Regions from separate parts of the Shewanella sp. FDAARGOS_354 genome, predicted to be linked through region 2. Evidence: predicted binding sites of a transcription regulator. Region 2 holds the regulator's gene; each other region holds the start of a gene.
What was found. Region 2 encodes NrdR, which represses ribonucleotide reductase genes. Its sites were predicted from a motif close to AAACACNANATNTNGTGTTT; they were not measured.
Positions count from the first base shown of each region.

Region 1: nrdA (class 1a ribonucleoside-diphosphate reductase subunit alpha) is a predicted target of NrdR. The motif match lies at 1,261-1,280, and genes of this name have one in related genera.
Region 3: nrdD (anaerobic ribonucleoside-triphosphate reductase) is a predicted target of NrdR. The motif match lies at 1,643-1,662, and genes of this name have one in related genera.

Region 1 is NZ_CP022089.2:1,069,728-1,073,013, forward strand. Features, by position in the region: gene ubiG (bifunctional 2-polyprenyl-6-hydroxyphenol methylase/3-demethylubiquinol 3-O-methyltransferase UbiG) at 1-312, shown strand, start outside; gene CEQ32_RS04925 (HAD family hydrolase) at 314-988, shown strand; gene nrdA (class 1a ribonucleoside-diphosphate reductase subunit alpha) at 1,434-3,286, shown strand, end outside.
Region 2 is NZ_CP022089.2:4,855,698-4,858,983, reverse strand. Features, by position in the region: gene CEQ32_RS21810 (riboflavin synthase) at 1-168, opposite strand, end outside; gene ribD (bifunctional diaminohydroxyphosphoribosylaminopyrimidine deaminase/5-amino-6-(5-phosphoribosylamino)uracil reductase RibD) at 176-1,321, opposite strand; gene nrdR (transcriptional regulator NrdR) at 1,409-1,858, opposite strand; gene glyA (serine hydroxymethyltransferase) at 2,055-3,286, opposite strand, start outside.
Region 3 is NZ_CP022089.2:498,705-501,990, forward strand. Features, by position in the region: gene rssA (patatin-like phospholipase RssA) at 1-596, shown strand, start outside; gene CEQ32_RS02325 (hypothetical protein) at 709-1,389, shown strand; gene nrdD (anaerobic ribonucleoside-triphosphate reductase) at 1,693-3,286, shown strand, end outside.

The DNA of each region.
Region 1 (3,286 bases), 1.2 Mb from region 2:
CAATCAGTGATCCAAGCCTGCTGCGATATGGTAAAACCTGGTGGTTTTGTGTTTTTCTCTACAATTAATCGCAATGTTAAATCCTTTGTTGAAACCATTATTGGCGCCGAATATTTACTGAAAATGCTGCCCATCGGCACTCATGATCATAATAAGTTTATTAAACCTTCCGAATTGATTGAGTTAGTCGATAACACCGACCTCATCTGCAAAGACGCCCTTGGGATCACTTATAACCCGTTAACAGGGATTTTTAAGTACACATCTAAGGTCGATGTAAACTATATGATTGCAACGCAAAAGGCAGATTAAGATGAGTTTAGCTGAGGTTAAAGGGGTCTTATTCGACCTTGATGGTACCCTTGCCGATACCGCGCCGGATCTGGTTCAGGCCCTTAAACTCAGTTTGTCTGATGTCGGTATTGCAGCAAAACCCTTTGCAGACATGCGTAGCGCCGCCTCCCATGGCAGCTTTGCCTTAGTCGATGCGGCCATTCCAGGCGCAGATGAGGTGCTACGCACCCAAGTCCAGCAAGGACTCCTTGCCCACTATCAAAGGATCAATGGCGACCATTGCCAGTTGTTTGAAGGTATTTCCCCACTGCTTGACTGGCTCGAGTTATGCCGAGTGCCATTTGGAGTCATCACCAATAAACCTGCCCGCTTTACTCGTCCCCTGTTACATAAGCTTAAGCTCAGCTCGCGTATGCCGGTGATGATCAGCGGCGATTCGACCCGTTACCCTAAGCCCCATACCGCACCTATGCTATTGGGCGCGCAGCAATTGCAGTGCAAGCCACAGCAAATCCTTTATTTAGGCGATGCCGAGCGGGATTTACTCGCAGCCCAAGCGGCGGGCATGCTCGGCGGTGTAGCACTGTGGGGATATTTGGGCGAGGACGATACACCCGATGCATGGCCTGCCTATGCACAGTTTACGACGCCTTCGAATTTACATTCGGCACTAAGCCAAGCGTTAACAAAATAAGCACGAATCAGGATTCGTGCTGATAGCTATTAATAGAATTAACGCTATGGGTCAATCCCCGCGATCGTGATCGCTGCTTATTTTAGCGATCGATCACACTGCGGGATCGGAATAAAAATTCGCCATATCAAACGCACGCTAATCTCAATTTGAGCTACAGGGTTAGTCATTACTAACGCATTTTTTTATCCTCAAGATATCCACAAGATACCCCCTAAATTGAGACTTGCAAATAATAGCAAACCTCACTATCTTGTATCTCAGATTATTTAAAACACCATATCTTGTGTATAGGTAGCAATCAGACACACTAGAAGTTCCCCGCTAAATCGACTATTTTCACCATAGTCAACAGTATTAAGGGTTTTCAGGTTGATTGTTTTACAAGGAAACGTACGGTGACTTAGTTCACCTGAACAGATATCAGAACCAAGGCCTCTCTTCAATGAATAGCAATATGACAGTTACAAAACGCTGTGGTGCACGTGAGACAATTGATCTCGACAAAATACACCGCGTAATTACTTGGGCAGCCAAGGGGTTAAAAAACGTTTCTGTTTCTGAAGTTGAACTTCGCACGCATTTACAGTTTTTCGATGGGATCCCAACCGAAGCTATCCACGAAACGATCATCAAATCTGCGGCGGATTTAATTTCCCCTGAGTCACCCGATTATCAGTTTCTGGCTGCGCGTTTAGCCGTATTCCATTTGCGTAAGAAGGCTTTTGGTCAGTTCGAGCCACCCAAGTTATATGACCATGTCACTAAGCTGGTAGAGTTGGGTAAGTATGATATGCATATTCTGCAGGATTACACCCGCGAAGAACTCGATATTATGGATACTTATATCGACCATTGGCGCGATATGAACTTCTCCTACGCAGCCGTTAAACAGCTTGAAGGTAAATATCTGGTTCAAAACCGCGTCACCCACGAGATTTATGAGAGCGCCCAGTTCCTCTATATTCTGGTGGCGGCCTGTTTGTTTGCCCGCTATCCAAAAGCTACGCGTCTGCAATACGTCAAAGATTTTTACGATGCGGTATCGACTTTTAAGATTTCACTGCCAACGCCTATCATGGCGGGAGTGCGTACGCCGACTCGTCAGTTTAGCTCATGCGTACTGATTGAATGTGGCGATAGCTTGGATTCAATCAACGCGACAGCATCATCTATCGTAAAATACGTAAGCCAACGCGCAGGTATCGGTATCAACGCCGGTCGTATCCGTGCATTAGGAAGCCCAATCCGGGGTGGCGAAGCCTTCCACACGGGTTGCTTACCTTTCTACAAGTATTTCCAAACTGCGGTGAAATCGTGCTCGCAAGGCGGCGTGCGCGGCGGTGCAGCCACCCTCTTCTATCCTATTTGGCACTTAGAAGTTGAATCGCTGCTAGTACTGAAAAATAACCGTGGCGTTGAAGATAACCGTATCCGTCATTTAGACTACGGCGTGCAACTGAATAAACTGATGTATCAGCGTCTGATCAAAGGTGAAAACATCAGCCTGTTCAGCCCATCGGACGTACCCGGTCTTTACGATGCCTTCTTTGAAGATCAAGCCGAATTTGAGCGTTTATATTTGCAATATGAGCAAGACGGCAGCATTCGCAAAAAGACATTGAAAGCGGTTGAATTATTCTCACTGATGATGCAAGAACGTGCTTCAACGGGCCGTATCTACATTCAAAACGTGGATCACTGTAACACCCACAGTCCATTTGACTCAAAAGTTGCACCGATCAGACAGTCTAACCTCTGCCTTGAAATCGCTCTGCCGACTAAGCCATTGAATAACATTGACGATCCAAACGGCGAAATCGCCCTTTGTACACTGTCGGCATTAAACCTGGGGACAATTACCGATTTAGCGGAACTGGAGCCATTAGCTGATTTAGCCGTGCGAGCCTTAGATAACCTGCTGGATTACCAAGATTATCCAATCAAAGCGGCGCAGATTTCGTCGATGAACCGTCGTACCTTAGGGATTGGTGTTATCAACTTCGCTAACTATTTAGCGAAGAATGGTATGAAGTACTCCGATGGTAGCGCGAACAATCTGACTCACAAGACCTTTGAAGCGATTCAGTTTTATCTGCTCAAAGCGTCAATGAATCTGGCGAAAGAAAAAGGTGCGTGCCCATTATTTAATGAGACGACTTACGCTCAAGGTATTTTACCTATCGATACCTACAAACGTGACCTAGATAAGATTTGCAGTGAGCCATTGCATTTAGACTGGGAAGCGCTGCGTAACGACATTAAAGAGTATGGTTTACGTAACTCGACATTGTCTGC
Region 2 (3,286 bases):
GGCTAATTGCTGAACCACAGTCAAACACACACCATTGGTGGCGATACTGTCGCCTAAACGCACATCGCTTAAATCCAGTTTGCCACTGGCGACCGTCAAACGAATATCATCGCCTTTACGTTCAAGCTTTCGCAGCGTGCCAACGGCCTCAATAATCCCAGTAAACATGGTTAACTCACTTATTCGCTAAAGATGGATTGGACGTGAGCCGCAAGGTGAAACGCGTATCCGCGCCCACTTTACGCTCATCGACCAGTTTGAGGGTCGGAATATCGGCCATCATTTGATAATCGGGTAATTCGAGTAGATTACGTCCTTGTGCGCCAAGAATTTTCATCGCTTGATACAGTACTAACTCATCGGCTAATCCCGCGCCGATAAAGGCACCTGCTAAGGTCGCGCCCGCTTCGATAAGCACCTGATTACAGCTTTTGCCTAAATAGCTTAAGAGCTCGGGTAGCGAGATTCGACCATCAATCGCCGGTAATTGGAGGCAAGTCACATGGGCGGGTAATTGCGCCATAAAGGCTGGTGAGTAAGGCTCAGTTGAGACTAATAAAATCGGCGATTCAATCGCAAGCAAGGCTGCCTTAATCGGCATTCGGCAGCGACTATCTAAAATCACCCGCAATGGTTGTAAAATTTGCGCCTCACTCAATTGCGAGCTAAGACTGCCAAGCCCTGAGTAGCGCACATTGAGGGATGGATCATCGGCCAGTACGGTTTCAATCCCAGTTACTATGGCGCAGGCGCGCAAACGTAAACGCTGCACATCGCGGCGAGCTTCGGGGCCTGTAATCCACTTAGAGACACCATTGGATAATGCGGTTTTACCATCGAGACTCGCGGCAAGCTTTACCGTCACCCAAGGTAGGCCCGACTCCATGCGCTTCATAAAACCAAGATTTAAAGCATAGGCCTCATCGCGATGTAAACCGACATCCACTTGAATGCCCGCATCGCGCAGCATTTGAATACCGCGACCACCGACCTGAGGATTGGGATCTTCAACCGCCACCACCACACGTTTTACACCTATGTTGATCAACGCCAAGGCGCAGGGCGGCGTACGACCATAATGGCTGCAAGGCTCTAAGGTGACATAGGCGGTCGCGCCACGGGCAAGCTCGCCAGCCATGCGCAGTGCATGCACCTCGGCGTGGGGCTCGCCGGCTTTTTGATGATAACCTTCACCGACAATCTGATTATCTTTTACGATAACGCAGCCCACACTGGGATTGGGGCGAGTGGTATAAAATCCTTTGCGAGCCAGTTGTATGGCTCGGCTCATCATCTGGTTATCGAGTTCTGACCAATTCATATAAACCCTATGAAATCTTGAGGAAGCGTGCCCGAATGCGGCGCATAACGAGGCGCTAACCTAAGCGCTAACCTAAGATAACCCATGTTACTTTTGCAGTTTCGCAATCGCCTCACCAAATTCGGAGACGTCTTCAAAGGCGCGATAAACCGAGGCAAAACGAATATAGGCAACCTTGTCTAGGCTCATTAACTGTTCCATCATCAAGTTACCTATCATCTCGGATGGCACTTCACGCTCGCCAGTAGCCCGCAGCGTTGACTTGATTTTACTTAAGGCCTGCTCGATTTCATCCATGGACACGGGGCGCTTTTCGACCGCGCGTAACATGCCTGCTTGCAGCTTTTCTTCATCGAAGGGTTGGCGCGTACCATCGCGTTTAATCACCCGTGGCATGACTAATTCGGCCCCTTCGAAGGTGGTAAATCTTTCGTGGCATTCGGTGCATTCTCGGCGACGACGCACTTGATGGCCTTCCGCCACTAATCGGGAATCGATCACTTTAGTATCTGTCGCGCTGCAAAATGGACAATGCATTGAGCCTCCTGCCGTGAATGGAATAAAGCCTATCTTGCTTAAACCGAGCAGGTTTAAGTCTAAGATTTTAGCAATAAAAATGGCCGCTTAATGCGGCCATGGGATTTTATCCTATTTATCGGCTGAGGTTAACCACCTAAGCTTAACGACCTAAGCTGTTGTGAACTTAGCCGATATATTCGGATAAATTAACGAATTAACCGTAAACAGGGAAACGGGCGCACAGTGCCAATACTTGGCCTTTTACGCGCTCGATGACCGCTGGATTGTGAGCATCGTCGAGGATGTCACAGATCCAACTGGTTAACTCTTTCGCTTCAGCTTCTTTAAAGCCACGGCGAGTGATCGCAGGCGTACCAATACGTACACCAGAGGTCACGAATGGAGAACGTGGGTCATTTGGCACAGAGTTTTTGTTTACTGTGATGTTCGCGCTACCTAAAGCGGCATCGGCTTCTTTACCCGTCAGGTCGCGACCGATTAAGTCCACCAGCATTAAGTGGTTGTCAGTACCGCCAGAAACGATTTTGTAACCGCGCTCTAAGAACACTTCAACCATAGCTTTAGCGTTCTTAACCACTTGTTGTTGGTAAGCTTTGAACTCTGGCTCTAAAGCTTCTTTGAAGGCTACCGCTTTACCCGCGATAACATGCATCAAAGGACCGCCTTGACCGCCTGGGAATACCGCAGAGTTCAGCTTTTTGTATAACTCTTCATCATCGGCAGCAGACAGAATGATACCGCCACGAGGACCGGCTAAGGTCTTGTGAGTGGTTGAGGTCACAACGTGCGCGTGTGGCACTGGGTTTGGATACACACCAGCGGCGATAAGACCCGCAACGTGTGCCATGTCGACAAACAGATAAGCACCGATTTTGTCTGCGATTTCGCGCATTCTTGCCCAGTCAACGATACCTGAATAAGCAGAGAAACCACCGATCATCATCTTAGGCTTATGTTCAACCGCCAGACGTTCCATTTCGTCGTAGTCAATTTTGCCTGATTCATCGATGCCGTAAGGAATGATGTTGTACAGTCTACCGGAGAAGTTAACAGGTGAACCGTGGGTCAAGTGACCACCGTGAGCGAGGTTCATACCTAAAACGGTATCGCCTGGTTTTAACAATGCCATGTAAACGGCGCTGTTTGCTTGAGAACCTGAGTGAGGTTGTACGTTTGCGTAAGTCGCGCCAAACAGTTGTTTTGCACGCTCAATCGCTAAGGTTTCAACTACGTCCACATACTCACAACCGCCGTAGTAACGCTTGCCTGGATAGCCTTCGGCGTACTTATTGGTTAGTTGTGAACCTTGCGCTTGCATCACGCGTGGACTGGTGTAGTTTTCAGAAGCAATCAGCTCAATATGCTCTTCTTGACGCAGAGTTTCGTTCTGAATCGCGTTAAACAGTTCCGGATCATAATCTGCGA
Region 3 (3,286 bases), 670 kb from region 2:
ATCTGTATTCAGGTCAGGAAATCTGGTTTCGCCATGGTGATTTACGCCAAGCCGTACGGGCCTCTTGCTCTATGCCTGGGATATTAGCGCCTGTCCGTCAAGGTGAGCGTTGGTTGGTGGATGGTGCAGTTGTTAATCCTGTCCCCGTTTCGGTGAGCCGTGCTATGGGGGTAGATATTGTCATTGCCGTTGATTTACAAGGTTTTCATACTGGTCGATTACAAGTTTTACCCGTTAATATGACCAGCCATCGGGCACCTAAAGATGAAACCCAAATGCCCGCGCGCCAAGAAACGGGTTTTATGGATTTATTCGCCCGCGGGCGAGAATATGTCGGTAGCTTAACCGATAAGTTTTCCCTAGGGACTAAATCTAATCCCGGTATGATTGCGGTGATGTCCCAGTCGATGAGTATTTTAGAGCAGCGGCATAAACGGGCGCGTTTAATGGGTGACCCTCCCGATATCTGTGTTGTACCCGAAGTCGCGAATATCGGCACCATGGAGTTCCACCGAGCAGCTGAAGCCATTGCAGCAGGTGAAGACGCCGTGGCAAAAGTGGCACATTTAATTGAAGCGGCGATCTGGAAAGGCTAAAAATGTCAGGATGAATTTATCTGTTAATTACGATATGACACTACTTACTGCTTGATTGGCTTAGTTTTTGCTTTAAAACGATTAATCAGTATTAGACGCCGAATTATTGACGATGAATTCTCTTTTAAATGCCCTTAATCTAAATCGTAGCAGTGCCGCTGAAGCTTATGGCCTGAATAGCAAAAAGACGGAGACAGGTAAAACTGAATCGAGTACGGAGTCAAACTCCTCAGCCAAAGAACCCCCTAAGGTTGATACTAAACCGAGTGACGAGATAGCGCTGTCACCACGGGCACTGCGAGCACAAAAAATTCAGGCCATGTCGAAAGACTTTTTTGCTGATGGCAAATTTAGCGTGGCTGAGATACCCGCTTTAGTCTCGCGGTTACAAAAAGACGGTATTCTTTCCGATGCACAGGTGGAACGGCTCTCGCAAAACGGCATTAGTTTGCCAAGCCAAAGTACCAATAAGCAGTCTTTGCAGGATTTTATCGATGATGAGCTAAAGTCTTTGGCTGAAAAATCGCCTAATAGCCCGATGATCAACACGTTAGTTGATGCTAAAAATGTGTTAAAAAACATGGATGATGCCCAGTCGCCAGTGCTGGCACAAAAGGCGACTAAAGTGTTTGGTCAATTAACGGATTATTTGAATAGCAACCCCACCATGAGCGATAGTCAAAAACAGTTATGGCAGGGACTTAAATCAACGATGCAGGTGGCTTCATCCATGGGGATGCAGCAATCAGCGTTGGGACAATTGAGCAGTTATCTTGCCTTAGCTAAGCGCTAGTCTTATTTACAATATTCTTTCAAAAACAATAGACTTTGGCTTCTGGGTCAAAGTCTTTTGTCATTATTAGCGCCATTTCCTGCGTCTACTATCTTGCTTTAGCATCAAGGTCAAGGCCTAAAACTGAGATCATTGGGTTTGGCAGCAGTTCTTATTTGTTCTTTTTATCCATCGGATAAATCATGATCTGGATCATGGAATTTTAGGTGTCGATGCCGCTTAATTGCCTACATATTGTGTTGATAGATTATTTAATCACTATATATAGTGTTAATTTTAATCGGGATGGAGAGGAATTAAACAATGCCAGTCGTGATCAAGCGGGATGGTTGCCGCACACCTTTTGATGAAACAAGGATAAGAGATGCAGTGGTCGCTGCTGCAAACTCGGTTGGGATAGAGGACGCAGATTATGCCGCGACGGTAGCCGCTTGTGTGAGAGAACGAGTGGCGAATATGGCAGAAGTTGAAATCCACCATCTACAGGATGCGGTTGAAAACCTATTGATGGAAGGCCCTTATAAATCATTGGCACGGGTCTATATTGAATATCGTCACGACAGAGACATTTGCCGCGATGCTACCAGTAAGCTCAATCTTGAAATCCGTGGTTTAGTCGAGCAGAGCAATGCCGCGCTGTTAAATGAAAACGCCAATAAAGACTCTAAAGTGATCCCAACTCAACGGGATCTGCTGGCGGGCATCGTGGCTAAACATTATGCCAAGAGCCATATTCTGCCTAAGGATGTGGTGGCTGCGCACGAAATCGGTGAGATCCACTATCACGATCTTGATTACTCGCCCTTTTTCCCGATGTTTAACTGTATGTTGATTGATTTGGCGGGCATGTTGACCCATGGCTTTAAGATGGGCAATGCCGAAATTGAGACCCCAAAATCGATCTCTACCGCTACGGCCGTGACGGCGCAAATTATTGCCCAAGTGGCAAGCCATATCTATGGCGGCACCACGATTAATCGTATTGATGAAGTGTTAGCGCCTTTTGTGGCCAAGAGTTATGACAAACATTATCAAGTGGCACTGAATTGGCAGATTAAAGATGCTAAAGCCTATGCCACTGCTCAGACTGAAAAAGAATGCCACGATGCTTTCCAATCCCTTGAATATGAGGTGAATACCTTACATACCGCTAATGGACAAACCCCGTTTGTGACCTTTGGTTTCGGTCTAGGTACTTCGTGGGAGTCGCGTTTAATTCAACAATCGATGCTGAAAGTACGCATGGCGGGGTTAGGTAAAAATCGTAAAACAGCGGTGTTCCCTAAATTGGTGTTTGCCATCCGTGATGGTATTAACCACAAAGTCGGCGATTGCAATTACGATGTAAAACAAATGGCCCTTAAATGCGCCAGTATGCGCATGTATCCAGATATTTTGAACTATGAGCAAGTGGAAAAAGTGACGGGGTCGTTTAAAACCCCTATGGGTTGCCGCAGCTTTTTAGGTTCCTATAAAGAAAATGGTGAACTCGTCCATGAAGGGCGCAATAACCTTGGCGTTGTTAGCTTAAACTTGCCACGTGTTGCGCTAGAAGCGAATGGCGATGAGGCTGAGTTCTACCGTATTCTGGATGAGCGGCTATTACTTGCCCGCCGCGCATTAGATACGCGTATCGAACGGTTAAACGGAGTGAAAGCCAGAGTTGCGCCGATTTTGTATATGGAAGGTGCCTGTGGCGTGCGCTTGCGTGCCGATGATGATATCGCCCAAATCTTTAAAAATGGTCGGGCATCGATTTCATTAGGTTATATCGGTTTACATGAAACCATTAATGCGCTCTATGGCACTGAAACCCATGTGTTTGATGATGCTAAGCTTCGTGAAAAAGCGGTGGCGATTGTTGCGCACCTTAAAGCGGCTACCGACGCATGGAAGG